One region of the Pantoea sp. y20 genome, then DNA from elsewhere that is predicted to be linked to it. Evidence: riboswitches for the same ligand, from Rfam matches in the RefSeq annotation. Region 1 holds a riboswitch; each other region holds the start of a gene.

Region 1 (7,974 bases):
AAAATCGGTAAAGGTTCCTCCGACATCCACGCCGACTGTCGCTCCGGCTGCGGGGCTGTTATCCACCTTAATTCTCCTGCATTACTGGTGACTTAGCGTCGTAGGGCGTTAATCTCCGTTGCTTTGCCATGCAATACGAGCAACAAAAATAGCTAAGCTTTGCAGGAATGCGCATGAAGTGGCGCTTAGCTGCGTGGTAGCAATGGTTCGCGCAAATGCGTCTAAGCCGACGCGGTGGAATGTTTTATGTTGTGCATAAATTGAAGGAGAAGCCTTATGTCCGCGTCGTTATCACCTCAGGAAAGCGCGCTGTTGCCACAGATCCAGCAATGGATCGCGGAACATCGCGCCGCATTAACCAATGATTTGGCCGAATGGATTGCTATTCCCAGCATCAGCCGCGCCGACCGCGCAGCGCCCGGCGCGCCTTTTGGCCCCGAGTGCGCGCAAATCTTGCAGCAGGTGTTAGATCAGGCCGAGCAGGCCGGTTTCAAAACCGAACAGCATCAGGGCTACGCCGGTTCGGTGATTTATGGCGAGCACGCGCGCGACATCGGGCTGATTAACCACCTGGATGTGGTGCCAGCGGGTGACAACTGGACCTTTCCGCCCTTTGCGCTGACGCAGCACGGTGATTTTGTGATTGGTCGCGGCGTGGCGGATAACAAAGGGCCCGGCGTGCTCAATTTCTATCTGTTAAAGCTGATGCGCGATCTGAAAATTCCGCTGCATCACAATCTGCGCATCGTTTATGGCCTGGCGGAAGAGACCAACATGGCCGATATGGCGTGGTTCGCGGAGAACGGTCCGGTGCCTGATTATTCGATTGTCACCGATGGCATGTTCCCGGTGAACAATGCGCAGAAAGGGCAACTCAGTTTTACCCTGAATGTCGCCGAGTCGGGCGTGCTGGCGGATATTGTTGCCGGATCGGCCAGCAATAGCGTGCCGGATTTTGCCAGCGTGCGGATTGCGCAGGCCGATCAGCATGCGGTTAGTGAAAAGCTGGCGCTGCTGCAGGGCATTGCCGCGACCTATGTGTCGATCAAGCCGGAAAACGATGGCGCTTTCACCCTGAAAGCGCGCGGCAACGGCGGGCATGCCGCCTTCCCCGACGGCACGCTGAATGCCACGCAGGTGCTGCTCACCGCACTGATTGAGCTGGAGCTATTGGGCGATCACGAACGTCAGCTGGCGGAAACGCTGGTACAGCTGTTTGCGTCGCCGTATGGCGAGAGCGCCGGATTGGGGCTGGAAGATGCGGAGTCCGGCAAACTGACGCTGAACGCGGGCGTGTGGTACAGCCATTACGCCGACACGCTGAGCATTGACTGCGATATCCGTTATCCGGTTTCGTGGCGCGGCGAGCAGATCGTCGAGATGCTGCAACAGCAGTTAGCCGCTACTACCATTACGCTCGATCCCGGCTGGCGCGACGTGGCGCCGTTTTTCCTGCCGACCTCACATCCGGTGATTTCGCTGCTGCAGCAAGTGTGGAATGACACCACCGGCAATGACGATCGCCCTTACGCGATGGGCGGCGTGACCCATTCGAAGAAGCTGCCAAACGCCATCACCTTTGGGCCCGGTTACCGGAAAACCGCAGCAAACACGCCCGATTTTTTACCCGAAGGCCATGGATTGCCGCACGGTGCCGACGAGACAATCCATCTGCCATCGCTACTGGAGGCGTTACCGAAATATGTGATCGCGTTGATCAGGTTGGATAGTTATTTGCTTGCGCAGGGCTAAACCGATCGCCAGAAATGGCGACCGTAGGGATCAATTCATCACTAATCCGCCATCGACGTACAACGTTTGTCCGGTGACAAATTCACTCCAGTCGGAGGCGAGAAACAGCACCGGGCCGGTAACATCTTCCGGTCGCGCGATGCGCCGCAGCGGGGTTTGTGCGGTGAGGAGATCACGCACCGCTTCGCGCGTTGCCTGGCTGGCATCGGTGGGATACACCAGGCCGGGCGCCACGCAGTTTACGCGGATCCCTAGCGGGCCCAGCTCCGTCGCCAGCGTGCGGCTAAAGCCGGTCAATGCCGCTTTCGCGGTGATGTAATCGTGGTAAGGCACGGAAGGACGCGCCACCAGATCGCTGGTGAGATTAACGATACTGCCGCGCACGCGCGCGCGCATTAAAGGCAGCGCACCCTGGCAGACGTTATAGGCGGCTTTTACCGCGCCATCGAACTGCGACTGATAGCCTGACCACGACGCTTCCCAGAAACGTGAACGATTTTCAGTGTCGAAAACGTAGGGTGCGAAAGCGTTGTTGATTACCGCATCGAGGCGGCCGGTGGCGTTGACGATCTGCTCCATCATGGCGTTGACCTGCTGCTCAAAGGTGACATCGGCGGCAATCGCCAGCGCGTCGCCGCCCAATGCGCGGCACTCCTCAACCACGCCCGCAGCGGCAGCTTCATTGCGCAGATAGTTCACCACCACAAACGCGCCTTCTGCGGCGAAGGCTTTAGCGATCGCTGCACCAATGCCGCGGCTTGCGCCGGTTACCAGAACTGTTTGGTTGGAGAATTTCATTTTGGCTCCAGGTTGATATGGTCACGTAATATCTGTAGCGGCGCGATTTATCGCGCGCAGCTGATTGATGCGCAATAAATTGCACCGCTACGGTATGTGCGATCTGTTACCGCGTCACTCCGCATACGGTGCGTAACGCTCGGCGGTCGCTTCTGCGCCCTGCTCGATCTCCGTGATGGTCACCAGATCGAGCAAACTAAAACGTCCATCGTGATGCCAGCCCGCTTCCGGCGAGGTCATATTGCCGAACGCCGCGATGCGCGTAACGCCCACTTGCCCGAGCAGAGCCGAAATGCCGAACAACGCCTGCGGCGCGGCCGCCACGCCTGCGGTTTGCAGAAAATGCCGCTGCGGCGCCACCAAATCGACCACTTCCTCCAGCGCATCCACGCACACCACTTTCAACGTACGGCCCAATGCCGCCGGCGATAAAGGCTCCGCATGATCAACGCTCACCACTGCCCAATCGTCTGCCGCCTCGCCGTAAAGCGTACGATCGCCGCCCAGCGCGCGAATCTCCTCGCCATTACGCCACGCGGCAATGCTGTTGATCTCTTCGCTCGCCAGCGGACGGCGCGGATGTTTGTGCGCCAGCGCGGCGAGTTCATGGGCGATGTAGCTGGCGAACTCATCCGGCGACACCTTGCCGCCGCGCTCGACAAACAGCATTTGCGGCGAGTAACAACCGGCTTGGTCGTAACGCATCACGTCGTAAGCCACGCGACGCGCCAGCTCCGCGCCTTGCCGTACATTCAGCGCCGAACGCGCCACCATTCCGAAGCTGATTTTATGGCCGTGCGGCAGAAAGCGCGTGGTAACCGGCAAACGCTGTTGGATCGCCGCCAGCGTTGAATTTCCACCATAAGCCACCAGCGCATCGGGCTGACGCAGCCACGTTAGTTCGGTTTGCGCATCGCCGCCTTTCCACCACACCACCGCGATACATTCGCCCAGGTTAGGATCGATCTCCGCCAGCAACTGCGCGAACCAGCTTGCCATCAGCGGCTCATTGCCTGGCAGTTTACCGATGGTGCCCGCCTTAACCAGCAGACCGCAAATCAAACTCCACAGCGGCAAGCCCGGCACGTTGCCCGCCCAGATATGCATTAACAATTGCGGGCCAAATGCGCGCGCAAAGCCGCCTTTGGGGCGCGGCTGGAAATCGTCGAGCATCTGCGCATCGGCGAAATCCTCCGCCAGAAAGCGCTTCAGCTGCGGCTGACGAAAGGTTTTCAGATAGCCGGTAAGGCCAAGCCGCACCATCTCGGCATCGTAACCGGTGACGATGGGCAGCAGCTTTTCGGCCTTGATGCGCAGTGGATGATGACGATCGAGCAGTCGCGCCACCGCTTCATCAATGATGCCCATGATCTGCGCCACGCTCAGCTGCTGGAGATAAGCGCGGGCGTTGGTGCGGATGCGCGTTGCGAGCGCCTTTATCTGCGCGTCATCAAGTTGCGGAACGCAAACCTCGAGGCTTTCGCCACGATGATTGAAACTCAGCGTGTGCCAATGCACTTCGTCAGCGGAGAGGCCCGGCAGATGTCCGGCAATTTCTTTCACGACTGTGCCTGCGCGCTGGCGAGAAACGCTTCCATGGTCAGCGAACAGCCTTTGGCATCAGCGCCGGTCGCGCGTCCCAGCAGATGGAATCCACCGGGCACCATCACGCCTGCATCTTCCGTTAACAAAGCGGACACCGAGTTGAAATGCGCCAGATCGTGATGCGCCAGCACGCCAACTTCGCCGTCCGGCACATCATCACCGGTAAGCGGATTGACCACGCGCGTGCGGATCCAGTGCGGCCCGGATTTCACCGGCGGGCAGCGCTCATTGCCCGCGTCGTAAAACTGCGTGCTGATTTCCGTCATGCCGTACATGTTGATGCAGTGGGAACGCGGAATGCCGAAGGCATGAGAGAGCGAAGCGTAGAATTCTTCCGCGCCCATCTCGCGCGACTGGCCTTTGAAACCGCCGGTATCGAGAATGCGGCTACCTGCTGGCAGCGCGAAGCGGCGTTTTTGGCGCTGCATGTTATCCAGCAGAGGCACAAAGCTGTAACTGGCGCCCAGCAACGCGTACGGTTCGCCGCCCGCTTCGGCCTGTTCCAGCGCAGTGAACAGACGATTGGTTTCGAGGCCATGTTCGCCCACCATCACTTCACTGTCCGGCGTGCCACACTCCTGCAGCGCCAATTTAAGATAGGTCGCCAGCGAGGAGTTCGGCATCGCTACAGTATCCGGGAACAAAATGCCCATGCGGATGCGATCGCGGCCCGCCATAAAGCGACGGCGGAAGTTGAGCAGCATCGATTTTTTCCACACCTCCAGCGTCGAATGGTAACTGCGCCCTTTTACCGTGCCGGTGGTGCCGCTGGTCATAAAGATCTCGGCAATTTGGTCGGTGGGACGGCAGCTGAGCGTCAGATCTTTGAAGGCATTAATCGGGATGGCGGGAATGTTGCGCCAGTTTTTCACCGTCAGCGGCGTGCGTCCGCGCTGGGTGGCGAAGCGGCGATAAGGGGAATTGTGTGCGAACTGATAAGCGAAGATTTCGAGGGCCAGCTGGTTGAAATCGTCGTCTGAGCTATCTTCGCGCTGCAGGAATGTCAGCAGAGCCTGGATGATGTGTGTTTCGTTCATGTGCGTCGCCACCTTTGCGATTGCGCAGAGACTCTCAGGCAACGCCTGAAGAGCGCGAACTGTCCGCTACAAAGCACAAAGAGGGAATCAGGGCGCGATATCGCCCTGCGGTTCCGCATCCCTACGCCGGTATTAGCCGGATCAGGTTCAGAGGGTCACTACGTTGCCCGCGCATACACGCCAGCCGGTAGAATCTCAGCCCCTTAACAGAGCACCCCTTGGAACAAGCCGCAGTCTAGGATGGCGCGCGATGATGTGTCAACCATGTTAAATACGCGTGAAAATTTGAGCTGCCCGACACAAATCACGTCATGTCTTATACTCAGAGCATGAGTATTTGCGGAGGTGATGTATGGCTGGCGGTTGGTCAGAAGATGGTGCGGTACACAAACAAATTGATGCCACGGTAGATGATGCGGTGGCACGCGCTCGTGAAAATCTTGGGCACGGTGAAAGTGCTGAATTTTGCGACGAGTGCGGCGAACCGATCCCGGAAGCGCGTCGCGCAGCATTGGCTGGCGTACGTTACTGCGTGAATTGCCAGAGCAAGATCGATAAAAAACAGGCGGCGATCAGCGGTTATAACCGCCGTGGAAGTAAGGATAGTCAGTTGAGATAGTTATTTAAATTAGCAATTCAGGTTAATGGATATTTTAAAATTTCATTTGCACTCGTTACTTTTAATTAGAATTACCATTAATCTGAAGCAAGACCATTCGCATATCTCCCGATTTTTCAAAGTTAAATACTGCAGCACTATTGCTGAAGCCGAAAGAAGAGCCTAATTTTACAAACTTTATGGCTTAGATTTCACCTTGAGCAACTTGAGTTTAGCCAGTAATGCTGATAAGTTAGCCACACAACTCAACCCTGTACGCAGCGATTCAGTTCACTGGCCGTTAGGGTGAAAAAACCGGCTCAGGCCGGTTTTTTCGTATCTTAAGGAAGGATAAGAGTGCGTACTGCAATATTCATTGATGGATACAATGTATTTTATGGACTCCTTGCAGGTACGCCTTATAAATGGCTCAACTTGTCATTGCTGCTGTCGCATATATGCCGGGTACAGGATCCGACTGCCATAATTGAAACAATAAATTATTATACCTCCTCGGTTATTCCCCACCTCGCCACACGCGGTATTGAATCCCGACACGCTCAGGATACTTATATTCGCGCGCTGAAAACGACCGGAATAAATATCTTCACCGGACGTCATCGACTTGAGCACGCTCGGGCTCCACGTTTCATTAGTAAAAAACTACCCGCATCACGTCTCGATAAGGTAGATATCTGGGAGCTGGAAGAGAAAGAAACCGACGTGAATATTGCCATCAGCATGTATCGTTTGTTTGCTAAACAGCAGACGTTGCCAATAGAAGAGAGGATCGCGCAGCTGGTGTTAGTATCGGCTGACACCGACATGACGCCAGCACTTAAGGCGATTCGCGAAGATTTTCCCGACATTCGTATCGGGATCATTTTGCCGCACCGCCAGGGCAACGTCCGTGGTGTTCCGGGTTCACTGCAGAATCATAGTCACTGGATACGCAGAACGATCACCAATGAAGAGCTTGATGCATGCCAGTTTCCTGTTCGGGTTGCGACGCATAAAAAACCTGCGGTTAAACCCGAATATTGGTAAGCATCAAAACCACGCCATTTAATGCGCCTCGCGGTAAATGGCATAGCTCGCGATGTTCTCCGTCGTGGCCTATTTCATATCGAAACGTAATGCGGGAACGGTTACTGATAAATCATTCAGTTCAACGTCCTGCGTCAGGCTAAATCCTATCAGCTCTCATCAGCGCTTAAACCTGCATTACGCGGCCTCAACCGGCTGGCAAATCTCCAGAATGGCCAGCAGATAGATGCGCACCATGTCGAGGAATTCACTGATTTCTACGCGCTCATCCGGCATGGTGTTGTATTTGCCGCCTGGCCCACAGACGATCCCTTCCATGCCCGCATGCTGATAGAGATGTGCCGCATCGGTGCCGAAGAACGCCGGAGGCGTGATCACGCCGGTGGGCTGTTCGGTGCCGCGCACGGTTTTCCAGCCGCGATTCACCGCTTTGACGATGGCGGACTCCGGGGACACTTCGAACGGTAACATGGTGGGTTTATCACGAATGCCATCATCATAAAGCTCGGCTTTCAGGCCCGGATAGCGTTGGCATAAGGTATTCAGCAGCGCCTGCAGATCGGCGAGCACACCTTCCACCGTTTGTCCTGGCGCGAAACGTGCCGAGCCTTTTAAGCGCACAAAGTCAGCCACCTGCGGCGGTCGCCACTCTTCCAGATCGCGGCCTAACGCGCCATGCACGGTACCGATATGACCACGGTTAATCTTGCGATGCTCAGCGGTTTTCGCGCCGCTAAAGGTCATGCCGTTAATCTGCGGAATCAGCTCGACGGCGGCGCTGATCGCGTCCACCGCTTCTTCCCGTTTTGACAGATGGCGCGTATCGCCGGTGAGCTCAATAGTAAACATCAGCGAACCGGCGTGCATGGTCAGCGCTTGCAGATCGGTGGGTTCGGCATTGATGAAGTAGTCGGCGCGCACACCTTGCTCAATCGCCGCCAGCGTACCAATGCCGCCCTGCAACTCGCCCACCACGTAGGTCAAAATCACATCGCCTTTCAGCTTTACACCGGCATCAATCAGCGTTTTTAACGCGCAAAAATAGGCGGCATCACCCGCTTTCATGTTCGAAACGCCAATACCGTAGATAAACTGTTCATCGATTTTTCCTTCCCAGGGATCGACGGTCCAGCCTTC
Region 2 (7,974 bases), 290 kb from region 1:
GTTTGCCGCCGGCAACCTGCTGAGCGCCATAGCGCCGGGATACTACTCGATGCTGCTGGCGCGTTTCCTCGCCGGTTTCCCACATGGCACCTTCTTCGGCGTGGCGGCGCTGGTCGCAGCCGGTTTGGTTGAACGGCGCAAACGCGCGCAAGCGGTCTCGATGGTGCTGTTCGGCCTGACCATCGCCAACTTACTCGGCGTGCCCGCCGTCACCGCTATCGGCCAATGGTTTGGTTGGCGCGATGCCTTTGCCATTGTCGGCGGTCTGGCGCTGGTGACCTTGCTGCTGATCTGGCTGTGGGTGCCAAACGTAGCGGGCGACAAAAATGCCAGCCCGCTGCGCGAATTGTCGGCGCTGACGCGCAAACAGGTACTGCTGACGCTGGCGATTGGCGCGGTGGGCAGCGGCGGTTTGTTTTCGGTGTTTAGCTACGTGAAGCCGACCATGACCGAACTGGCGCAGATGCCGGTGAGCTGGATCCCGGCGGTGCTGGCGTTGTTTGGTTTAGGCATGATCATCGGTAACATCGCTGGCGGTCGTCTGGCCGATCGCGGCATTGAAAAGACCATCCGCATTTTGCTGATCTGGTCATTTTTGGTGCTCAGCGCCTTCGTGTTTGCCGCGCATTATGCGCTGGCAGGTGCCATCAACGTCATGCTGGTGGGCACCATGGTAGCGCTGGCGGCGGTGTTGCAGATCCGTTTGATGGATGTTGCCGGTGATGCGCAAACCATGGCGGCGGCAATGAACCATTCGGCGTTTAACCTCGCTAACGCGCTCGGTGCATGGCTGGGCGGCGTGACCATTTCAGCTGGTCTGGGATGGCAATCCACCGGTTGGGTAGGCGCGATTCTGGCGGTGTTGGGTCTGCTGATCCATGCGGTGGCGATGCGCGATGCGCGCCGTAAATCGATTACCTTTGCACACGAAAGTCATTAACACCCTACCTACCGTAGCGGCGCGATATATTACGTATTGCCGGGATGGGCACATTGCCGCCCTTGATATGCGCATTAGATCGCGCCGCAACGGGGACTTAATTTTTACGCCAACTTCTGCTGCAAAAATGTCATAAACACCCGATTGATCTCACTGCGCTGACGGTGCTGCGGATAGAGCGCATTGAGATGGAGCGAGGTCGGCTGCCACTCTTCCAGCACCTTCACCAGCTCACCGCTCGCCAGCGCTGGCGCCACAATAAACTCTGGCAGCATAATCAGACCCAATCCGGCCACTGCTGCGTCGCGCAGCATTTCCCCGTTATTACTCACCATCGGCCCATGCACGCTAATCACTTTGCGCTGGTCGCCGTTAAACAGTTCCCAGCCGGTCTGGCTTTCGCGCCCGTAGCGCAGACACAAATGCTCGCTCAGCTCCTCCGGCGTTCGCGGTGCGCCTGCGCCCTGCAGGTAGGACGGGCTGCCGCAGATCACGCGGCGGAACTCGCCCAGTCGCCTGGCGATCAAACTCGAATCTGGCAGCGTACCGATGCGAATCGCCATATCAAATCCTTCACCCACCATATCGACATGCCGATCCGCCAGTTCAACCTGAAACTGCAACCCCGGATGCTGGCTGAGAAACTCGGCAATAAACGGCGACAAATGGCTGATACCAAACGACATCGGCACGCTCAGGCGGAAGCTGCCCTGCAGCACCTGACGACGCCCCGATACCGCCAGCTCGGCTTCCTGCACATCATCGAGAATGCGCTGCGCGTGCTGCGCAAACAGCTGGCCGTTATCGGTTACCGATAACTTCCGCGTGTTGCGATTCAGCAGCCGCGCGCCAAGCGACTCCTCCAGCGCGGCGATGCGGCGGCTGACATACTGCTTCGACAGCATCAGCTGTTCGGCGGCAGCGGTGAAGTTGCCAGCTTTGATGACGGCTACATAAATACGGAGATCTTCAATCTGCATATTGTCCACTTTTCGGTGACAGTCATTGTCATTTTGACGCATTGTTAGGCAAATCAGTTTACGTATACTTGTTTGCAACGGGAAGGGCAATCGCCTCCCAACAGCAAATTTGAGGAGCAGACCATGATTGAACAACGCCTGTCAGAACAACGCGGAGTGGGTGACCACGGTTGGTTGAACTCGCATCATACGTTCTCTTTTGCCAGTTACTGGGATCCAAAACAAACCGGCTTCTCAGATTTGCTGGTGATCAATGATGACCGCGTTGCACCGGGTCGCGGTTTTGGTGCGCATCCGCACAACAACATGGAGATCATCTCCTACGTGCTGGAAGGCGCGCTGGAGCATAAAGATTCCATGGGCACCGGTTCGGTGATTGTGCCGGGTGATGTGCAGCTAATGAGCGCCGGCAGCGGCGTCACGCACAGCGAGTTTAACCACTCGAAAACGGACAACGTGCACTTCCTGCAGATCTGGATTGTGCCTGGCGAACGTAATTCGCCTCCCGGTTATCAGCAGATTTCAGTGGCGGAACGTGACAAACGCGGTCAGCTGCGCCTGATTATTTCGCCGGCAGGGGATAACGGTTCACTCAGCGTGCGTCAGGATATTCGCGTTTATGCCGGACTGTTCGACGGTGTCGAGCAGCAAACCTTCGCGTTGGATGCCGATCGTTACGCCTATATTCACGTGGCTCGCGGCAGCATCGAAGTGAACGGCGTGAAGTTCAAAGAGGGCGACGGTGCACGCGTTCGCAACGAAAGCGCGCTGCAGTTTGCTAACGGTGATGATGCGGAAGTGCTGGTGTTTGATCTGCGTCCGCTGGAAGTGAATCATCCACAGCGTTAATGACGAATAGCAAGTACTTTGTTCGTTAGACTATTTTACGAGATGACTGGCACTATTCTGAAAATGAGCCGTTGAAGGTCATCATAAATAAAAAGGGAGCGCCTGAAGAGGTGCTCCCTTTTTAATGCATCAATCAATCGACAAATTATGGATCGCTAACACTGCGCGCGCCGCTTCTTTGCCTTTCTTAATGAAATGCTCGGTATAGAAGTTTTCAATCACATCAACCGGCTGGAAATTATGTGGCGTTAAAGAAACGGAAAATACCGGTACGTTGGTGGTCAGCTGCACATTCATCAAGCCATCAACCACCGCAGCGGCAACGAAATCATGGCGATAGATACCGCCGTCAACCACCAGCGCAGCGCAGACAATCGCATCGTATTTGCCGGTTTCGGCCAAACGCTTAGCCAGCAGCGGCATTTCAAATGCGCCAGGCACTTCCAGCACTTTTAATTCCGCTTCTACGGATTGATCGGCTAATTCTTTTTCAAAACCCACCAAGGCATTATGGACAATTTCTTTGTGCCAGCCGGCTTTAATAAATGCAATTTTAATATTGTTCATGGTTATTCCGACATCACCTGTAATGTTTTCTTGCGCATAAAATAATGTGTTTGTATACCATATGTTACGTTTGTGATCCACAAAGCCTAAGTAGCGATAAATGCCGTGATGCTAAATGCCACGTAAAGCATCCGGTTATTCCGCGCTTGACGGCGACCATCGCCTGCAATACAAATAGACGCGTCGGGGGAGTCTCGCCAAAGAGACTGAGAGGCTAATAGCGCACTGCGCGGTTTAGCGACCCTTTGAACCTGACCCAGTTGATACTGGCGTAGGAAGACTGACAGTCTTTATCATTGGGCTGTCTGGCGCTCAAACCAGCTCGATGTATGCGCCATTTCCCTTCTCCTGTATCTGCGGGTCTCAGCTAACACTGAGAGGCCGATGTGAATTCCCCCTGTTTGAACATCCTGGAACCGGCGCTGTGAGCCGCTGGAGCGTGCTTGGCTGCGGCGTGGCGGGCCTATGCGTAGCCACTTTACTAGCGGAACGCGGTGAAGACGTTGAGGTGATGGGCGATGACGCGCGCCGCCCGGCATCGTGGTTTGCTGGCGGCATGCTGGCGCCCTGGTGTGAAGCCGAGAGCGCGCCGCGCGATGTTATCACTCTTGGGCAACACGCCGCCGCGTGGTGGCAACAGCGCGTCAGCAGCGTCGAGCATCAGGGCACGTTGGTGGTTGCGCCGCCGCGCGATAGCCAGGAACTCAACCGTTTCGCCCGCATGACCGAGCAGCATCAATGGGTCGATCCCGCCAACATTGAACCGGCGCTGGAAGGGCGCTTTACGCGCGGTCTGTTTTTCGCCGGTGAAGCGCATCTCGATCCGCGTCTGGCGTTGCAGGAGATGCGTGACGCGCTGATCGCGCGCGGCGTGTCATTCAGCAATCACGCGCCGAGCGGCCAAATTATCGATTGTCGCGGCATCCACGCTGCGCCGCAACTGCCGCGCCTGCGCGCGGTGCGCGGCGAGATGCTGATTTTGCACAGCGATGAAGTGCAGTTTTCCCGCCCGATTCGTCTGCTGCATCCGCGTTTTCCCTGCTATCTGGTGCCGCGTCGCGGCGGCCATTTTATGCTCGGCGCCACCATGATTGAGAGCGACGATGCCAGCGCCATCAGCGCGCGCGCCATGATGGAGTTACTCAGCGCCGCCTATGCCATCCATCCCGCATTAGCCGAAGCGCGCGTGATTGAGAGCGGCAGCGGGCTGCGTCCGGCTTATCCGGCGAATCTGCCGGAAATCCACTATCACAATCACACCTTTTATCTCAACGGCATGTATCGCCACGGTTTTCTACTGGCGCCAATGCTGGCAGAGCAGCTGATGCAACGCATTTCTGGGGAGCTCAACTATGAATATTCAGCTTAACGGCCGCCTCATCAACACGCAGGCAACAAGCCTGAGCGAATTGCTGATCGAGCAGCAAATTGATGTGGCCTGCGTCGCCACCGCCTATAACGGTGCGTTTGTGCCAAAAAGTCAGTACGACACGCAGCGGCTGGATGAAGGTTGCCAGCTTGAAGTGCTGTCACCGATGCAGGGAGGTTAAGCGATGTTTTACGATTTTGAACCGCAATCACGCTTCCTGCTCGGCACCGCTGGCTATCCTTCACCCGCTATTTTGCAGCAGGCGATTGCCGCCGCTGGCACCGACATCATCACCGTCAGTTTGCGGCGCGAAGGCGCGGCAGGCGCGGCATTCCGCGAACTGCTGACCAGCCTCAATATCCGCGTGTTACCGAATACCGCCGGTTGTCACACGGTAAAAGAGGCCGTCACCACCGCGCACATGGCGCGCGAACTGTTCAACACCGCGTGGATCAAACTGGAAGTGATTGGTCATGCCGACACGCTGCAACCCGATCCTTTCGCACTGGTGGAAGCCGCGCGCATCCTCAGCGCAGAGGGTTTTCAGGTATTTCCGTACACCACCGAAGATCTGATCGTCGGCGAAAAGCTGCTGGCGGCGGGCTGCGAACTGTTGATGCCGTGGGGCGCGCCGATTGGTTCCGGCCAGGGTTTGCGTAACATCGACGGCCTGCGCGCCATGCGTGCGTGGTTCAGCGACATCCCGCTGATCATTGATGCGGGCATTGGCGCGCCGTCGCAGGCGGCGCAGGCGATGGAAATGGGCTTCGATGGCATTTTGCTCAACACCGCCGTCGCCAAAGCCGGCGATCCAATCGGCATGGCCAACGCTTTCCGGCTGGCGATTGAAGCCGGACAAGCCGCGCGCGCTGCCGGACTGATGGAGAAGCGCGATATGGCAGCCGCGTCCACGCCGATCTTCGGCCTGGCAAATCTGAGTTAAGGACGGCAACTATGCAACGTTATCAACGCCAGATGATGCTGGCGGAAATCGGCGAAGCCGGGCAGCAAAAGCTACTTAACGCGCGCGTGCTGGTGGCGGGCGCGGGCGGACTAGGCGCCACGCTCCTGCCGCAGCTGGTGGGCGCGGGCGTCGGCCATATTCGGCTGTATGACGACGATGTGGTGGCGCTGCATAACCTGCATCGGCAAACGCTGTTTACGCAGCAGGATATCGACCAGCCCAAAGTGCTGCGCGCGCAGCACGCCTTGCAGCAGCGCAATCCGCAGGTGCAAATCGAGGCGCTGCAGCAGTCGCTGAGCGCCAGCAATCTGCAGCAGGCGCTGGCGGGATGCGATCTGGTGATCGACGCCGCCGATAACTTTGCCGTCACCTACCAACTTTCCGATGCTTGCATGCAGGCGGGCATGCCGCTGATCAGCGCCTCGGTGCTGGGGCGGCAAGGTTACGTCGGCGGATTCTGTGGCGGCGCGCCGAGCTATCGCGCGCTGTTCCCGCGCTTGCCGTCATCGGCCGCGAACTGCAACACCGCAGGCGTGATGGGCCCGGCGGTGGCAACGCTCGGCGCGATGCAGGCGCAGATGGCGCTCAGCGTACTGCTGGAATTACAGCCTTCACCGCTCGGTTGTCTGGTGAACTGCGATTTTGTGAACTGGCACTTCCGCCAGTTCCGCTTTGATGATGCTGAAGAGCCGGAATATGCGGTGCCGTTTATCGACCTGCAAATGCTGGCCGCCGATGACTGTATTGTCGAACTGCGCAGCTGTGAAGAAGCGCCGGTCAGCGTGGCGGATGGCGTTGAGCGCATCTTGCCGCAGGCGATCGCCGCGTGGCAGCCGCCCGCCCAGCAGCGCATCGTGCTGGTGTGCGCCAGCGGCATCCGTGCCGCGCAAGCCGCCAGCGCCCTGGCGCAGCGCGGATTTCATCAGCTGGCGATTCTGGCGGCCAATCGCCCATGAATCACGACATTCTCTTCAACGATGTGAGCTTTAGCTGGGGCGATAAACCGCTATGTCAGCGGCTGAATCTGCACCTGCGCGGTGGCAAAACCACGGTAATGCTGGGACGCAGCGGCATCGGCAAAAGTACGTTGCTGCGGTTGGTGGCCGGTTTACTCCAGCCGCAGCAGGGCGCGGTGCAGGGCTTGAGCGGCAACGTGGCGTGGATGGGCCAGCAGGATCTGCTGTATCCGTGGCTGACGGTGCTCGACAACGTGATGCTGTCGGCGCGGCTCAGCGGCGACAAGCCGGATCGCCCGCGTGCGCTGGCGCTGCTCGAGCAGGTAAAACTCAGCGACGTTACGCATGCACCCCCGCATCAACTCTCCGGCGGCATGCGGCAACGCGTGGCGCTGGCACGCACGCTTTATGCGCAGCGCGACGTGGTGCTGATGGATGAACCCTTCGCCACGCTGGATGTGATGACCAAACTCAGTTTGCAAACGCTGACCGCCCGATTACTGCGGGGCAAAACTGTGCTGCTGGTGACGCACGATCCGCTGGAAGCGTGCCGCATGGCCGATGACATTCTGCTGCTGCAAGGCCAGCCGCTGGCTATCGAAAGCTGGCCGGTTGCTGGCGGTGACGCGCCGCGTCCGTTTGATCATCCCGACGTCCTGCAGGCGCAGGCGCAACTCTTCTCCCGACTGAATACCCATGAAAACAGTGTTTAGCGCGATCTACCTGATCGTGGTGCTGCTGTGCGGCTGGCTGCTGGCGCGTCACAGCGGCGTGCCGAGTTTCCTGCTGCCCGCGCCACAGGCGGTGCTGGAGGCGCTGTGGCTGCATCGTCAACTGCTGTGGCATCACGCGCTCTATACGCTGGCGGAAATTGTGCTGGCGCTGCTGTTGGGCGTCGGCGCGGGCGTGACGCTGGCGGTGCTGATGGCCGCCAGTTCGCTGCTGCGTCGCGTGCTGTTTCCGCTGGTCACCGCCAGCCAGGCAATCCCGGTGTTTGCCCTCGCGCCGCTGCTGGTGCTGTGGCTCGGCTTTGGCATCGCCTCAAAAGTGGTGGTAGCGGCTTTGATCCTGTTCTTCCCGCTGTGCTTGTCACTGTTTGATGGGCTGTGCCGTACGCCGGTCGGCTGGCTGGAGCTGGCGCAAACCTCCACTTCATCGCGTTTCTGCATCTTCTGGCGCGTGCGCTGGCCCGCCGCGTTACCGCAGTTTTTCTCCGGCCTGCAGATGGCGGTGGTGTTGGCCCCGATTGGCGTGGTGATTGGCGAATGGGTCGGCGCCAGCGAAGGGCTCGGCTATCTGATGATGCAATCCAACGCGCGACTGGAAACCGCCACCAGCTTCGCGGCGCT
Region 3 (7,974 bases), on a different replicon from region 1:
CGCGCCAGGTGGCGTTTCAATTCCACCACGCCTTGCGGCGCAGAAGGCATATCTTTGGTTTGCGTAGGATAGATGTGGCCAAGCGCAATGTAAGAAGGGCGCAGCGCCAGAGCCCGATCTAACTCGGCATCGTCATGCGTCGATAAACCCAGGCGCAATCCCGCCTCGCGAATGGCCGCCAGATCGGCTACATCGAGATCTTCCTGGCCGAGGTGCACGCCATAAGCGTGATATTTAATGGCTAAGCGCCAGTAATCATTGATAAACAGGCGAGCGCGATACTGTTTGCCGAGTGCAATCGCCTCGCGCACCGCATCTTCCACCTCGTAATCTTCACAATCTTTGATGCGCAGCTGTATGGTGCGCACACCGGCTTCCAGCAAGCGCGCGATCCATTCCACGCTATCAACAACCGGATACAGCCCCAGCTTTGAGGCTGTGGCAGGAAAGGCGTCGGTCATACATTTTCCTCTTTAAGGGTATCGGCAGCGTGATAGATCTCGCCGCCACGATTGCGGAAGGCGTTCGACATTTGCGCCATACCCATCTCAATCGGCTGGGCTTCAGCCTGTTGGCGGGCGGCAAACTCACGCACTTCCTGGGTAATTTTCATCGAGCAGAATTTCGGGCCGCACATCGAGCAGAAGTGCGCCACTTTTCCCGATTCCTGCGGCAGGGTTTCATCGTGATAGGCGCGTGCGGTGTGCGGATCGAGCGCCAGATTGAACTGATCTTCCCAGCGGAATTCAAAACGCGCTTTCGACATCGCATTGTCACGGATCTGCGCACCGGGATGACCTTTCGCCAGATCCGCCGCGTGCGCAGCGATCTTGTAGGTGATCAGCCCTTGCTTCACATCCTCTTTGTTCGGCAAACCGAGGTGCTCTTTCGGCGTCACGTAACACAGCATGGCGCAGCCGAACCAGCCAATCATGGCCGCGCCGATGCCGGAAGTGAAATGGTCATAGCCGGGCGCGATATCGGTGGTGAGCGGGCCAAGCGTGTAAAACGGGGCTTCGTGACAATGCTCAAGCTGTTCGGTCATATTGCGTCGAATCATCTGCATGGGCACATGGCCCGGACCTTCAATCATCACCTGCACATCGTATTCCCAGGCGATTTTGGTCAGTTCGCCCAGCGTATGCAGTTCGGCAAATTGCGCCTCATCGTTGGCATCCTGAATCGAGCCGGGACGCAGGCCGTCGCCCAGTGACAGCGCCACATCGTAGGCGGCACAAATTTCACAAATCTCGCGGAAGTGCAGATAGAGGAAATTTTCGGTGTGATGCGACAGGCACCATTTCGCCATAATCGAGCCACCGCGCGACACAATGCCGGTCAGGCGTTTGGCCGTCATCGGCACATAGCGCAGCAGCACGCCAGCGTGAATAGTGAAGTAGTCAACGCCTTGTTCCGCCTGCTCCAGCAGCGTGTCGCGGAAAATCTCCCAGTTGAGATCTTCTGCAATGCCGTTCACTTTCTCCAGCGCCTGATAAATCGGCACCGTACCAATCGGCACCGGACTATTGCGCAAAATCCACTCACGCGTTTCATGGATATAGCGGCCGGTTGAGAGATCCATCACAGTGTCTGCGCCCCAGCGCGTTGACCACACCAGCTTCTCCACTTCCTCTTCAATAGATGAGCTCACCGCAGAGTTGCCAATGTTGGCATTCACTTTCACCAGGAAGTTGCGGCCGATAATCATCGGTTCGGATTCGGGATGGTTGATGTTCGAAGGGATGATGGCGCGCCCATTGGCGACTTCTTGACGGACAAATTCCGCGGTGATATTTTCTGGCAGATTGGCACCAAAGCTGTGACCCGGATGCTGCTGTAACAGCACTTCACCGCGAATACGCTCGCGGCCCATGTTTTCACGCAGCGCGATAAACTCCATCTCCGGCGTGATGATGCCCTGACGCGCATAGTGCAGTTGGGTAACCCGGCGACCCGCTTTGGCACGGCGCGGTTGCGGCAGCTGCTCAAAACGCAGATGGTCCAGGCCTTCATCCGCCAGACGCTGCTGCGTGTAACGGGAACTCAGCTGGTGGATGGTTTCGCTGTCGTCACGTTCTTCGATCCAATTGGCACGCAGCCTGTCGAGTCCCTGATGCACATTAATGGTGGCTTGAGGATCGCCATAAGCCCCGGCGGTGTCGTAAACCGGCACCGCTTCATTTGGCTCATAGTGCGGATTCTCTTTGCTGCCGCCTATGTGCGTTGGACTGAGCTGTATCTCACGCATCGGCACGCGAATATCCGCGCGGCTGCCGGTGATCCAGATACGTTTGGAGTTGGGGAAAGCGGTTCCCTGCAGGGAATCGATAAATTCTTGCGCCTGAGCGCGTTGTTCACGACGAGAAGTTTTAGCAGACATAGCAAGTTTCCGGTAACGGTTGGAAGTTGCTTGTCCAGAGTTCGGAAGGAGTAACAGGTACGGTGCCGGGCGCCAGCATGCACCGTGCTGATAATGTCTACTCTTGTTCCCTTCGCAGGTACTAACCTGATCAGGTTCCGCGGATCCCGAATTAACGGTCTCAGCCCTAGAGGGCACTCCGACAAGTTGGTGTTTTGTGGTTTAAGCTACTTTGCTTGCCATTTTGCACCTGGGCAGTGCTCGTGACCGTCACGTACTACGTGTACGCTCCGGTCCCTGCGCGCTGTCCGAGTGCAAACTGGCTGCGCACGCTACGCTTAAACCGCAAAATTTGCCTTTTGATTGTCGTTAAAGAAGACAATAAAAAAGCCCATTTAGCATAAGAGGGCTTTTCTTGAATAACAAGTTTTTTACATCTTCGGGGTTCTAAGCCGGGCGGGCAATGGCGCTGTCGTTGGCAACCGGCGGAAGCGCCAGCTGGTTGTCCCAGGCGAGTTGCACCAGCTTATCTTCCAGCGTGAAGCGCGATTCCAGCACCTCGCCGACTTCGGAGAGCGCGGTTTGAAAATCCACGCAATTATCATCGTTAATCGCTTGCTGCAGATGGCTATCGTAGAGCTGCATGATGCGATCGGTATTCGCCTCCAGTGCCGGATAAATCTGCGCAGCGACGAATAAGGGGCTATCACCCTGCATCTCACTAATGATGTGTTCATACACGCTGAAATGGCCGGTGGAAAGGTAATCCACCAGGTTGTGACAAAATGCGTCCAGCGCCTGTTCATCCAGCGTGGATAACGCATCTTTTTGTGGCTTCATGCCAATAAGCTCGTAGTAAGTGACGAGCAGCTGTCGACGGGCGCGCAGCCATGAATCAACCAATTCATTTCCGCCGCCTACACGCTCTGTCAGGTTATCTAACTGGTTAAGCATATGGGGCTCCAGGTAGGTTATAGTTGTTTATTACACACTTAATATTAGGATTTCAGCGTGCGATTTGACGCTAAGGACAACGATTAAGATGCAACGTGAGATCTCAAGCTTAGACGCTGGATGGTGGGTTGTCAGCCATGAGCAAAAACTTTGGTTGCCGCAGGGCGAATTGCCGCATGGCTTAGCCAGCGATTTTGGCCTCAGCGGCAGCAACGCGATTTTGATCGGCGAGTGGCAGGGCGAGAATGTCTGGCTGGTACGTGAATCGCGTCCGGACAGCATGGGCTCCGTGCGCCAACTGATTGATGAGGATGTCGGCCTGTTCCAAATCGCCGGACGTGGCGTGCAGCTGGCGGAGTTTTACCGCTCGCATCGCTGGTGCGGCTATTGCGGCCATGAGATGCACATCAGCAAACGCGAATTTGCCTGCTTGTGCAATCACTGCCGCGAGCGTTATTACCCGCAAATTGCGCCGTGCATCATCGTGGCTATCCGCCGTGGCGATGAGATCCTGCTCGCCAATCATGCGCGTCATCGTAACAATATCTACACCGTGCTGGCGGGCTTTGTCGAAGTGGGCGAAACCTTAGAACAAGCGGTGGCGCGGGAAGTGATGGAGGAGAGCAACGTGCGGGTGAAAAACGTGCGTTACGTTACCTCGCAGCCGTGGCCGTTCCCGCACTCTCTGATGATGGCGTATATGGCGGAATATGACGGCGGCGATCTGCAACACGACGGCAAAGAGCTGCTGGATGCCGGCTGGTATCGCTACGACGATCTGCCGCTGTTGCCGCCGCCCGGCACGGTGGCGCGTCGCCTGATTGAAGATACCGTTGCCCTGTGCCGCGCCAGCGCGGCGTGAAAATGCTACACTGCTGGCCTTAGCATGAGAGAGCCCATTATGAGTGAACTGAAGAACGATCGTTATCTGCGCGCCCTGTTACGTCAGCCGGTAGATGTCACACCGGTATGGATGATGCGACAAGCCGGGCGTTATTTGCCGGAGTACAAAGCCACGCGCGCTGAAGCCGGTGATTTTATGTCGCTGTGTAAGAATGCTGAGCTGGCGTGTGAAGTCACGCTGCAACCGCTGCGTCGCTATGCGCTGGATGCGGCAATTCTCTTCAGCGATATCCTCACCATTCCGGATGCGATGGGACTTGGGCTCTACTTTGAGACCGGCGAAGGCCCGCGTTTCTCCAATCCGATCACCTGCCGTGCGGATGTCGACAATCTGCCAGTGCCGGATCCAGAGCAAGAGCTCGGTTATGTGATGAACGCGGTGCGTACCATTCGTCACAACCTGAAAGGCGAAGTGCCGCTGATCGGTTTCTCCGGCAGCCCATGGACGCTGGCAACCTACATGGTTGAAGGCGGCAGCAGCAAAGCGTTCACCAAAATTAAAAAGATGATGTACGCCGAGCCGCAAACCCTGCACAAGCTGCTGGATAAGCTGGCAGATAGCGTGATTCTTTATCTCAATGCGCAGATCAAAGCTGGCGCGCAGTCGGTCATGGTGTTCGACACATGGGGCGGCGTGCTGACCGGACGCGACTATCGCGAATTCTCGCTCTATTACATGCATAAAATCGTCGATAGCGTGCTGCATGAGAATGAAGGTCGCCGCGTTCCTATTACGCTGTTCACTAAAGGTGGCGGCCAATGGCTGGAAGCGATAGCGGCGACCGGCTGCGATGCGCTGGGACTCGACTGGACCACCGATATCGCCGATGCGCGTCGTCGTGTGGGTGATAAAGTGGCGCTGCAGGGCAACATGGATCCTTCCATGCTGTATGCACCGCCTGCGCGCATTGAGCAGGAAGTCGCCGGGATTCTCGAAGGTTTTGGCACTGGCGAAGGTCACGTGTTTAACCTGGGCCACGGCATCCATCCTGATGTGCCGCCTGAGCATGCTGGTGCGTTTGTTGAAGCGGTGCATCGTCTGTCACGTCCGTATCATCAGGGCTGATGATGGATTTAGCCGCACTACGCCAGGAACAGTTACAGCGCGCTGCTGATGTGGTGCGGCAGGATGATTTCGATGTGCTGCCGCCACGCTTTATTGGTGGTGCCGACGTGGGATTTGAACAGGGCGGCGAGATCACGCGCGCGGCTCTGATCATCCTCGAGTATCCATCCTTAAAGCTGGTGGAACACCGCATTGCGCGCGTGGCCACCACCATGCCCTATATTCCGGGCTTCTTATCCTTCCGCGAAATGCCGGCGCTGCTGGAAGCCTGGCAGCAGCTCTCCCAGTTGCCCGATCTGCTGTTTGTGGATGGCCACGGTATTTCCCATCCCCGTCGGCTTGGCGTGGCGGCGCATTTCGGTTCGCTGGTGGATGTGCCCACCATTGGCGTGGCGAAGAAGCGTTTGTGTGGACGTTTTGCTGAGCTGGACGCCGAGCCAGGCAGCCGTCAGCCGCTGCTCGACAAAGGCGAACAGATTGGCTGGGTATGGCGCAGTAAAGCGCGCTGTAATCCGCTGTTTATCTCGACCGGCCATCGCGTCAGCATGGATAGCGCATTGCAATGGGTGGAAGCCTGTACTGCGGGCTATCGTTTGCCGGAACCGACGCGTTGGGCGGATGCTGTCGCCTCCGGACGCCCGGCCTTTCTGCGCTGGCAAAACACGCCTTAACGCTGTTTGTGCCCGGCTTTTGCGGTACACTGCCGCCAGCTAACCTATTGAGAGTAAGTTTGATGTTACAGAATCCCGTCCATTTGCGTCTGGCGAAGCTTGAAAGCTGGCAGCATATGACTTTCATGGCCTGCCTTTGCGAGCGTATGTTCCCCAACTATTGGGCTTTTTGTCAGCAGACCGCATTCGCCGATCCGCAACTCTATCGCCGCATCCTCGATCTCATCTGGGAAAGCCTGACGGTCAAAGATGCCAAAATCAATTTCGACGGTCAGCTGGAGAAATTTGAAGCGGCGATCCCGGATGGTGACGATTTTGAGGTTTACGGTGTTCATCCGGCGATTGATGCCTGCGTGGCCTTGAGTGAACTGCTGCATGCACAGCTCAGCGGCGAAACGCTTGAGCACGCCGTTGAAGTCAGCCGTACATCGATCACCACCGTGGCGATTCTGGAAATGACGCAGGCCGGTCGCGAAATGACCGACGAAGAGCTGCGCGGAAATCAGGCTGTCATCGATGAATGGGACCTGCAGTGGGAGATTTTCCGCCTGCTGTCAGAGTGCGAGGAGCGAGACCTGGAATTGATTAAAGGCCTGCGTGCAGACCTGCGCGAAGCGGGAATCAGTAACATCGGTATACTTTTTCAGCAATAAGGCAAGAAAACGTGACTTCAGGCCCGAATTACCGCGCCTGGAGGCTTCACATCAGCCCCCAGTCTGGTCTACATTTGGGGGGCTGAAAATTGTGGCTATCGGTGCGTGCCGGCTGAACAAGGTCTGAGAATGGCTTTTCCCTCGCACTCGTTGCTTAGCAAGCGATAAATACACTTTAAGGATAACTTATGAACAAGACTCAACTGATTGATGTGATCGCAGAGAAAGCTGACCTGTCTAAAACCCAGGCTAAGACTGCGCTGGAATCTACCCTGGCTGCGATCACTGAGTCTCTGAAAGAAGGTGATGCTGTACAACTGGTTGGTTTTGGTACTTTTAAAGTGAACCACCGCGCTGAGCGTACCGGTCGCAACCCGCAGACTGGCAAAGAGATCAAAATCGCAGCAGCTAACGTGCCAGCGTTCGTTTCAGGCAAAGCTCTGAAAGACGCTGTTAAGTAAGTTTCCGCATTGCGGTTTAGCTTTAAAAGAGGGGGCGTTAGCGCCCCTTTTTGTTGCCGGGACCTGCCATGCTGAATTCAATTCCTCAGCGCGTTTGCGCCCTGTTATTTGGTGCGCTGCTGACGGGCTGTAGCTCCACTCCTGAACTTCCTGCCTTCACGGCGAGCGGCTATTTGGCCGACCGCGGCACTGTGCGCATCTGGCGCAAGAATAGCGACCATCAAGTTGTTCACCTGCGTACGGTCTTCACGCCGTTTAATGGCGATGCGATGGAAACCACTGACTACAACTGGCAGCAGCAGAAGCTGATTAGCGTCGAACGGCGCGTCGCGGGTGCTCAGCCGGATGATGTCACCTTACGCTTTGATCATCTGGGCAATCTCAATTTCATGCAGCGCCAGCTGGCGGGACGACGTGAAGCAGTCAGCGCTGATAGCGTTGAGCTGTATCGCTTCGATGCGCAGCGCATGCTGGATCAGAGCAATGCGTTGCTGGAAGGCCGCGTATTACTGCGTCAGGGCCATTGGCTGGGTGGCAATCAGGTGCGTGAGTGCGATGACAAGCTGGTGAATGCGGCCTTTGATCGCGACACGCTGTATACGCTAGGTCGCCAGCAGCAGAGCCAGGCTGCGCCATTGATGGTGTCGTGGCTGGAAGCGCCGGAGGGTGTGCAACTGCTGCGTGCTACGCCGGATGACGAATGCAGCTGGCAGCCAAAAGAGAGTGATTTCTGACAGGCGGATAAGAGAAGGGGCACTTGCTGTGCCCCTTTGCATACTTATTTGCGGTTAATCGCGCGGTAGCCGATATCGCGGCGGCAGAAGCTGCCATCCCAAGAGATATGCTGCGCCAGCGCATATGCGTTTTTCTGCGCAGCGGCAACATTGTCGCCCAGTGCGGTGACGCA
Region 4 (7,974 bases), on a different replicon from region 1:
GAATGCTCTCCAATGCCTGTAACAGCAGGCGCGTCGCCAGCGGCAGGTTAAAGAAGACGTGCGCCAGCAGAATGCCCTGCAGGCCATACGGCGAAAAGTGGTAGTCAAAGCCGATGGTCGCGCACAGTTGTGCCAGCCAGCCGCTGCGACCGTACACGCTGAGCAAGCCAAACACCGCCACCAGCACCGGCAGCACCAGCGTCATGGCGCACAGACGTAGCAACAGATTGCGTCCCGGAAAACGGCGGCGGTAGAGCGCGCGCGCCAGCAGGATCGCGGGCAACACCGACAGCAGCGCCGACAGCAGCGCCTGCTCAAACGAGAACAGCAGCACATGATGCAAATAGCTGTCGTCGAGTAGCGCGCGCCAGTCGGTGGCCGGAGCGACCACCACCAATGCACCAAACGCCAGCAGCGCCACCGCGCACAGCAACAGCGCGATGGCGCTACCGGGAATCAACCAGCCGGGCATTAACGGCTAACGGCGCGTTGCCATGCGCTGATCCACGCGGCGCGATGGTCGGCGACTTCGGCTGACGTGAATTGCAACGCCTTCGCGGGCACCTGCAGCGCTTGATAACCGGCTGGCAGATCGCTTTTGATCACCGGATACATCCAGTTGCCGGTGGGAATGGTCTGCTGGAAGGCCGGAGAAACCATAAACTGCATGAACTGCTGCGCCAGCTTGGGCTGTTTACTGCTGGCGAGCTGCGCGGCGACTTCCACCTGTAAATAGTGGCCTTCACTGAATTCGGCTGCGGCGTAGTTCTCTTTCTTCTCTTCGATAATGTGATAAGCCGGAGACGTGGTGTAGCTCAACACCAGATCGCCTTCGCCTTTCAGGAACAGGCCGTAAGCTTCGCTCCAGCCTTTAGTGACGGTAACGGTTTTTTGCGCCAGCTTCTGCCACGCATCAGCTGCGTTATCGCCATACACTTTTTGCATCCACAGCAGCAGGCCAAGACCCGGCGTGCTGGTACGCGGATCTTCATAAATCACGCGCCATTTTTCCGGGCTTTCGACCAGCTCTTTCAGGCTTTTCGGCGGGTTCTTCAGTTTGTTTTTATCGTAGACGAAAGCGAAGTAGCCATAATCGAACGGGATAAAGGTTTGATTGTTCCAGCCATCCGGCAGTTTTAGGCTGCGGGTATCGACGCTGCTGTTGGCAAACAAGCCGGTTTTCTCCGCTGCCTGCACCAGATTGTTATCCAGCCCCAGCACTACATCGGCTTTGCTGTTTTTGCCTTCCATGCGCACGCGATTGAGCAGCGATACACCATCTTCCAGCGCCACATACTTCAATTCGCAGTCGCACTGCGCTTCAAAGGCTTTTTTTACCGCCGGACCGGGGCCCCAATCGGCAGAGAACGAATCGTAGGTGTAGACGGTCAGAACCGGTTTAGCAGCGAAAGCCGGAGCCGTAACCAGCAGCAACATAGGCAGAACTTTGTTTAACACTTTGCGCTCCTTGAGGAGAAGAGATGTTGAGTCGCAAAGGATCTGAGGCGTGAGGCATCTCAAATCCCTACGCCGGTATTAGCCGGATCAGGTTCGACGGGTTTCTCTCAGCCCTGATATCAAGGCACCCCGTTGAGAACGGCTCATTCTAGACATTTATATGACAGCGCGAAAGGATCACAGCTCCGGTGGTGCAAACCAGGCTGATTTGAAGTCAAACCAGCCGAGCGTATTCAGCCGCACGCCGCGCATACTGCGTTGCCCTTCCAGTAGCAGCCAGTGATGGAACAGCGGATGCAGATAGTCGCGGTCGATCAGCTGTTTGCTCCATTCCGCCAGCGGTAACGCTTTCTGCCGCCAGCGCGCGGCATCGGCTTGCCAGTCAATCGGGATGCAGTGATGCATCAACGGCAACTCGAATAGTTGCGCGAACAGCGCGTACTCCAGCGGCAGGGTAAAGTTGACGCTGCCAAGCCAGATATCACTTTCACCTTCGCCCTCGAACCACGCTTCGTAGCTCACGACACGAGTAATTAGCTCAACACCTTGCTGCGCCAGCAGCGGTCGCAGCGCGTTAGCAATACCTTCATGCTCAACGTGATGGCTGTACCAGCTCAGCGTCAGCTGAGTTAAGCCTGCCGGTTTATCGGCGGAGGTGAGATCGCGGCGATGGTGCCAGCGCGGCAGCAAGCCATAAGCCGGGAACCAGTAACGCTGATAGCCGACGCCAGCATGATTCAGTAAGGCGATGGGATTAAACAGATAGCTTACCCAGCGGCGGAAATGCGCATCGCGACCCAACTCGGAGCGCTGATCGTACAGCAGGAAGTAGCAGCCTTCTTCCAGACGACTCTCTTCCGATTTTTCATCGGCGGTTTCGCCCTGCAACTTGACTCCGGCATACACCAGCTCGTCGCTGATCTCCGGCAGCACCCAAATCGACACATCGTCAATCAGCGCGCGATAGCCAAAGTAATCATCAAAGGCGGCGATCTTCAGCTGCGTTTGCTGATTGCGCACCACGCTGTACGGACCGGTGCCAAGCGGCTGGCGGGCAAACTGGCGTAACGTGGGCCATTCGCGCGGCAGGATCATCGCGCTGACGCTGGCCAGCAGCCACGGCAACCAATCGTCCGGCTGGCTCAGATGGATATCCAGCGTCCAGGGCGCGGGCGAATCCAGTTTACTGATGTGAGAAAACAGCGGCTGGCTGCGCACGCGCTCCAGCGAAGCAATCACATCCGCCATTTCCAGTTCACGGCCATGATGAAAACGAATCGCCGGGCGCAGGAAGAAACGCCACTGCAGCGGCGAGGTTTGCTGCCAGTGATGGGCGATATCGGGTTCGATTTCCCCCTTTTCCTCATTTATGCGCATCAGGCCGTTGAAAATTTGTCGTGCCAGATGGGTTTCCGAGCGGCGCAGCGGCGAACCGGGCAGCAAATTGGGCAGCGGGCGATAATAGAGCACGCGCAGGATGTGTTTGCCCTGGCGGAAGCTGCGGCCTAAATGCGCCGCAATCATCTGGCGCACCTGGTTTTTATCGCCCACCAGCTGCACTAACTGTTCGATGCGATCTTGTTCCAGCAGATCCTCGGCGCGCTGCTGCTGGAGCGCCAGGCCGGTGTAGCAAAAACTCAGCATTGAGCGCTTGCCGCGTCCCGCTTCTGCCTGCCAAATCAGCCAGCCTTCGCTTTGCATGGCGTTGAGCAGGTTACGCATATGGCGACGCGAGCAGTGCAGCAGATCGGCCAGCTCGCTGAGCGTGGTTTCCTGATCCTGCCCCTGACAGCTTTGCCATAGGCGGATAAATTGCTGCTGCAGACGTGAAGAGGACATAAAAGGGGAACTCCTTGTCAGAATCGCTCAGTTTTTCCTGCCTCATATTAGAGGCATACTGCCCGGCAATGGAAGAGCGGGAGGCATTCAGTAATGAATGGCGCTCTGCCAGCGGTTCCGCCGACGTGGAACCCCTTTCTGAGTAGGGTGCATTTTCACCGCCAGCAGCGCTTTATCTGCTGGCTTTTTTCGTTTTGCTGTAGAATCTTCTACCCTCATTTCTCTACCTTTTTTATTCGCAAAGGGATTTCTGCATGAAATCGCTGTTAACGCGTCAACGTCGCATCAATCCGGTCTACCTCTCGTTTATGGCGGTGTCGTTTATGACCGGCGTGGCCGGTGCGCTGCAGGCGCCGACGCTGAGCCTGTTTCTGACGCGCGAAGTGCAGGTAAGTCCGTTCTGGGTCGGCTTGTTCTTTACCATCAATGCGATCGCGGGGATTGTGGTCAGCCTACTGATGGCGAAACGCTCCGATAATCAGGGCGATCGCCGCAACCTGATTCTGTTTTGCTGCCTGATGGCCACGCTGAATGCGCTGCTGTTTGCCTTCAATCGCCACTATTTAACGCTGGTGACGCTGGGCGTGTTTTTGTCGGCGCTGGCCAGCGTGTCGATTCCGCAGGTGTTCGCCCTCGCGCGGGAATATGCCGATCAGTCGGCGCGTGAAGTGGTGATGTTCAGCTCGGTGATGCGTGCGCAGCTGTCGTTGGCATGGGTGATCGGGCCACCGCTGTCGTTTGCGCTGGCGCTTAATTACGGTTTTGTGACGCTGTTTTGCGTGGCGGCGGGGATTTTCCTGCTAAGCATGCTGCTGATCTGGCGCACCTTGCCCTCGGTACCGCGCGTGGTGGTCTCGCCTGAAGAGGTGCTGACGCAGCTGAGCCCGTGGAAAGACAGTCAGGTGCGGTTGCTGTTTATCGCCTCCGTCACCATGTGGGCGTGCAACACCATGTATATCATTGATATGCCGCTGTATATCAGTACCACGCTTGGCCTGCCGGAGAAGCTGGCGGGATTGCTGATGGGCACCGCCGCCGGGCTGGAGATTCCGATCATGCTGCTGGCTGGCCATTACGCGCGGCGCACCGGCAAACGCAACCTGATGCTGCTGGCGCTGGTGGCGGCAATGGTGTTTTATCTCGGATTGGTGATGTTCCAGTCGCGGACAGCGTTGATGGTACTACAACTGTTTAATGCCGCGTTTGTTGGCATCATCGCCGGGATTGGCATGTTGTGGTTCCAGGATTTAATGCCGGGCCGCGCAGGTGCGGCGACGACGCTGTTCACCACCTCAATTTCCACCGGCATGATTATCGCTGGCATCATTCAGGGCACCATGAGTGAACGCTTTGGTCATGAGTCGGTTTACTGGCTGGCGTTGGGGCTGGCGGTGCTGGCGTTGGGATTGGCGTCGCGCGTGCGGGATGTGGTTGATAGCTAGCAAAGAGAAGGGCGACAGGATGTCGCCCTTGTTGCCTCAGCGTAAGAACGCGGGCTGATTGGTCTCGTAGCTGGAGATAGACGCTTCGTGTTGCAGCGTCAGGCCAATGCTGTCGAGGCCGTTGATCATGCAGTGACGGCGGAAGCTGTCGATTTCGAAGCTATAAGTCTTATCGCCTGCGGTTACAGTTTGCGCTTCCAGATCCACGGTGAAGGTGATGCCCGGCTGCGCGGCAACCAGTTTGAACATCTCATCCACTTCTTCATCGCTCAGCTTCACCGGCAGCAGCTGGTTGTTAAAGCTGTTGCCGTAGAAAATGTCGGCGAAGCTTGGCGCAATCACCACATGGAAGCCGAAGTCGGTCAGCGCCCACGGCGCGTGCTCACGCGATGAACCACAGCCAAAGTTCTCACGCGCCAGCAAAATGCTGGTGCCTTTGAACTCCGGTTTGTTCAGGACAAAGCTGGCGGTTGGCACGGTGCCCGCATCATCTTCAAAACGCCAGTCGTGGAACAGATGCGCGCCAAAACCGGTGCGCGTCACTTTCTGCAGGAACTGCTTTGGAATAATGGCATCAGTATCGACGTTGGCCGCATCCAATGGCGCCACAATGCCGGTGTGTTGAGTAAATTTGTTCGCCATGGCTTACGCTCCCTGAGTCAATTCACGAATGTCGGCAAAGCGACCGGTTACGGCAGCCGCAGCAGCCATTGCCGGGCTCACCAGGTGAGTACGTCCACCGCGGCCCTGACGACCTTCAAAGTTACGGTTGCTGGTTGATGCGCAACGTTCGCCTGGATTGAGGCGGTCGTTGTTCATGGCCAGACACATGGAGCAACCCGGTAAACGCCATTCAAAACCGGCTTCGAGGAAGATTTTGTCCAGACCTTCGGCTTCAGCTTGTGCTTTTACCGGACCCGAACCTGGCACCACCATCGCCACCACGCCCGGCGCCACTTTACGGCCTTTGGCAATCGCAGCAGCGGCGCGCAAATCTTCAATACGTGAGTTGGTGCAGGAACCGATAAACACTTTATCGATCGCCACGTCAGTCAGTTTGATGCCGGGCTGCAGATCCATGTAAGCCAGCGCTTTCTCTGCTGAGGCGCGCTCAACCGGATCGGCAAAGGATTGTGGATTCGGAATCGCTTGATCTACCGCCATTACCTGGCCTGGATTGGTGCCCCAGGTCACTTGCGGAGCGATATCTTCCGCGTGCAGCGTGACGATGCTGTCGAATTTGGCATCGCTGTCAGACTTCAGCGTGCGCCAGTAAGCGACCGCTTGTTCCCACTGCTCGCCCTTCGGCGAGAACTGCTTGTCTTTCAGATAATTGAAAGTGGTGTCGTCCGGCGCGACCAGGCCCGCTTTGGCGCCCATTTCAATCGCCATGTTACACAGCGTCATGCGGCCTTCCATGCTCAGCGCTTCGATCGCTGGGCCACAGAATTCGACAACGTGACCGGTACCGCCAGCGCTGCCGGTTTTACCGATAATGGCCAACACAATGTCTTTGGCGGTAATGCCTGGCGCCGCTTCGCCCAGCACTTCAATCTTCATGGTTTTCGCGCGGCCCTGTTTCAGGGTTTGCGTGGCAAACACGTGCTCAACTTCGGAAGTACCGATACCGAATGCCAGCGAACCAAACGCGCCGTGCGTGGCGGTGTGGGAATCACCGCAGACGATGGTCATGCCCGGCAACGTCATACCTTGCTCTGGCCCAATGACGTGCACGATGCCCTGGAACGGGTGATTCAGGTCATACAGCTGAATGCCGAACTCAGCACAGTTTTTCATCAGCTCTTGCATCTGAATACGCGCCATCTCGCCAGACGCATTGATGTCTTTGGTCTGCGTCGAAACGTTGTGATCCATGGTGGCGAAGGTTTTCGACGGCTGACGCACTTTGCGCCCGTGCGCACGCAGACCATCAAAGGCCTGCGGCGACGTCACTTCATGGATCAGATGGCGATCGATATAGAGTAACGGCGTTTCGTTCGGGGTTTCGTTAACGACATGTGCATCAAATAACTTCTGATATAAGCTTTTCATTTTATTATTTTTCCTCGGCGATGAAACCGGCAATGATGCTGCCCATCTCATCTGTGCTCACGGCTTTGCCGTCACCGGCCAAATCACGGGTGCGATAACCCGCTTCCAGCGCACGGCTCACGGCGCGTTCAATGCTTGCGGCGGCTTCATCCGCATTCAGGCTGTAACGCAACAGCAGTGACAGCGACAGAATCTGCGCAATCGGGTTAGCGATGTTCTGACCGGCGATATCCGGTGCGGAACCGCCCGCTGGCTCAAACAGGCCAAAACCTTCTTCATTCAGGCTGGCGGAAGGCAGCAAGCCCATTGAACCGGTAATCATCGCGCATTCATCTGACAGGATGTCGCCAAACAGGTTAGAACACAGCAGCACGTCAAACTGTGATGGATCTTTAATCAGCTGCATGGTGGCGTTATCGATGTACATGTGGCTCAACTGCACATCCGGATAATCTTTTGCCACTTCGTTCACAATTTCGCGCCACATGACGGAAGTCTGCAAAACGTTGGCTTTGTCAATTGAGGTGACGATGTTGCGGCGCTTACGCGCGGATTCAAACGCGATACGCGCGATGCGCTCGATTTCGAAACGGTGATAAACCTCAGTATCGAAAGCGCGCTCGTGCGGGCCGCTGCCTTCGCGGCCTTTCGGCTGACCGAAGTAGATGCCGCCGGTCAGTTCACGCACGCACAGGATGTCGAAACCGCGTCCGGCGATATCGCTACGCAGCGGGCAGAACGCTTCCAGGCCTTTATACAGCGCAGCAGGGCGCAGGTTGCTGAACAGCTTGAAGTGCTTACGCAGCGGCAACAGCGCACCGCGCTCGGGTTGCTGCGCGGGTGGCAGATGTTCCCATTTCGGGCCACCTACGGAGCCAAACAGAATTGCATCTGCCTGCTCTGCGCCAGCAACGGTAGCCGGTGGCAGCGGTTCACCATGACGATCGATGGCGATACCGCCAACATCATATTCGCTGGTGGTGATACGCATGTCGAAACGCGTACGAATTGCATCGAGAACTTTCATGGCCTGCGCCATCACTTCCGGACCAATTCCGTCGCCTGGCAATACCGCGATATGAGAAGACTTAGACATAATTACACCGTTTCCTTCTGATCTTTAAATTTACGCTGCAGTTCTTTTTCCACCTGCTTAGCACGCCAAATATTGTTCAACGCGTTC

What was found. A riboswitch is a leader RNA that binds a small molecule or an ion and turns the genes downstream of it on or off. The one in region 1 is predicted to bind thiamine pyrophosphate.
Region 2: linked by a shared signal. The riboswitch ahead of ACYAC5_RS20785 (FAD-dependent oxidoreductase) and the one ahead of ACYAC5_RS23060 (LuxE/PaaK family acyltransferase) in region 1 are both predicted to bind thiamine pyrophosphate.
Region 3: linked by a shared signal. The riboswitch ahead of thiC (phosphomethylpyrimidine synthase ThiC) and the one ahead of ACYAC5_RS23060 (LuxE/PaaK family acyltransferase) in region 1 are both predicted to bind thiamine pyrophosphate.
Region 4: linked by a shared signal. The riboswitch ahead of thiB (thiamine ABC transporter substrate binding subunit) and the one ahead of ACYAC5_RS23060 (LuxE/PaaK family acyltransferase) in region 1 are both predicted to bind thiamine pyrophosphate.

Annotation. Positions count from the first base shown of each region.
Region 1 is NZ_JBUBNJ010000002.1:710,711-718,684, forward strand. It holds gene ACYAC5_RS23040 (hydantoinase/oxoprolinase family protein) at 1-66, opposite strand, end outside; gene ACYAC5_RS23045 (Sapep family Mn(2+)-dependent dipeptidase) at 277-1,752, shown strand; gene ACYAC5_RS23050 (3-oxoacyl-ACP reductase) at 1,783-2,550, opposite strand; gene ACYAC5_RS23055 (acyl-CoA reductase) at 2,665-4,113, opposite strand; gene ACYAC5_RS23060 (LuxE/PaaK family acyltransferase) at 4,110-5,192, opposite strand; TPP riboswitch at 5,294-5,421, opposite strand; gene ACYAC5_RS23065 (DksA/TraR family C4-type zinc finger protein) at 5,545-5,811, shown strand; gene ACYAC5_RS23070 (NYN domain-containing protein) at 6,148-6,837, shown strand; gene ACYAC5_RS23075 (M20 family metallopeptidase) at 7,015-7,974, opposite strand, start outside.
Region 2 is NZ_JBUBNJ010000002.1:212,552-220,525, forward strand. It holds gene ACYAC5_RS20765 (MFS transporter) at 1-940, shown strand, start outside; gene ACYAC5_RS20770 (LysR family transcriptional regulator) at 1,045-1,920, opposite strand; gene ACYAC5_RS20775 (pirin family protein) at 2,044-2,769, shown strand; gene ACYAC5_RS20780 (6,7-dimethyl-8-ribityllumazine synthase) at 2,899-3,336, opposite strand; TPP riboswitch at 3,512-3,631, shown strand; gene ACYAC5_RS20785 (FAD-dependent oxidoreductase) at 3,761-4,705, shown strand; gene thiS (sulfur carrier protein ThiS) at 4,689-4,886, shown strand; gene ACYAC5_RS20795 (thiazole synthase) at 4,890-5,648, shown strand; gene ACYAC5_RS20800 (HesA/MoeB/ThiF family protein) at 5,660-6,625, shown strand; gene ACYAC5_RS20805 (ABC transporter ATP-binding protein) at 6,622-7,338, shown strand; gene ACYAC5_RS20810 (ABC transporter permease) at 7,322-7,974, shown strand, end outside.
Region 3 is NZ_CM142816.1:284,815-292,788, forward strand. It holds gene thiE (thiamine phosphate synthase) at 1-461, opposite strand, end outside; gene thiC (phosphomethylpyrimidine synthase ThiC) at 458-2,380, opposite strand; TPP riboswitch at 2,471-2,571, opposite strand; gene rsd (sigma D regulator) at 2,807-3,313, opposite strand; gene nudC (NAD(+) diphosphatase) at 3,402-4,175, shown strand; gene hemE (uroporphyrinogen decarboxylase) at 4,215-5,282, shown strand; gene nfi (deoxyribonuclease V) at 5,285-5,953, shown strand; gene ACYAC5_RS01330 (YjaG family protein) at 6,016-6,606, shown strand; gene hupA (nucleoid-associated protein HU-alpha) at 6,795-7,067, shown strand; gene ACYAC5_RS01340 (DUF1481 domain-containing protein) at 7,136-7,801, shown strand; gene purD (phosphoribosylamine--glycine ligase) at 7,846-7,974, opposite strand, start outside.
Region 4 is NZ_CM142816.1:769,342-777,315, forward strand. It holds gene thiP (thiamine/thiamine pyrophosphate ABC transporter permease ThiP) at 1-472, opposite strand, end outside; gene thiB (thiamine ABC transporter substrate binding subunit) at 472-1,458, opposite strand; TPP riboswitch at 1,505-1,600, opposite strand; gene sgrR (HTH-type transcriptional regulator SgrR) at 1,636-3,297, opposite strand; gene ACYAC5_RS03460 (MFS transporter) at 3,552-4,739, shown strand; gene leuD (3-isopropylmalate dehydratase small subunit) at 4,776-5,381, opposite strand; gene leuC (3-isopropylmalate dehydratase large subunit) at 5,385-6,791, opposite strand; gene leuB (3-isopropylmalate dehydrogenase) at 6,796-7,887, opposite strand; gene leuA (2-isopropylmalate synthase) at 7,890-7,974, opposite strand, start outside.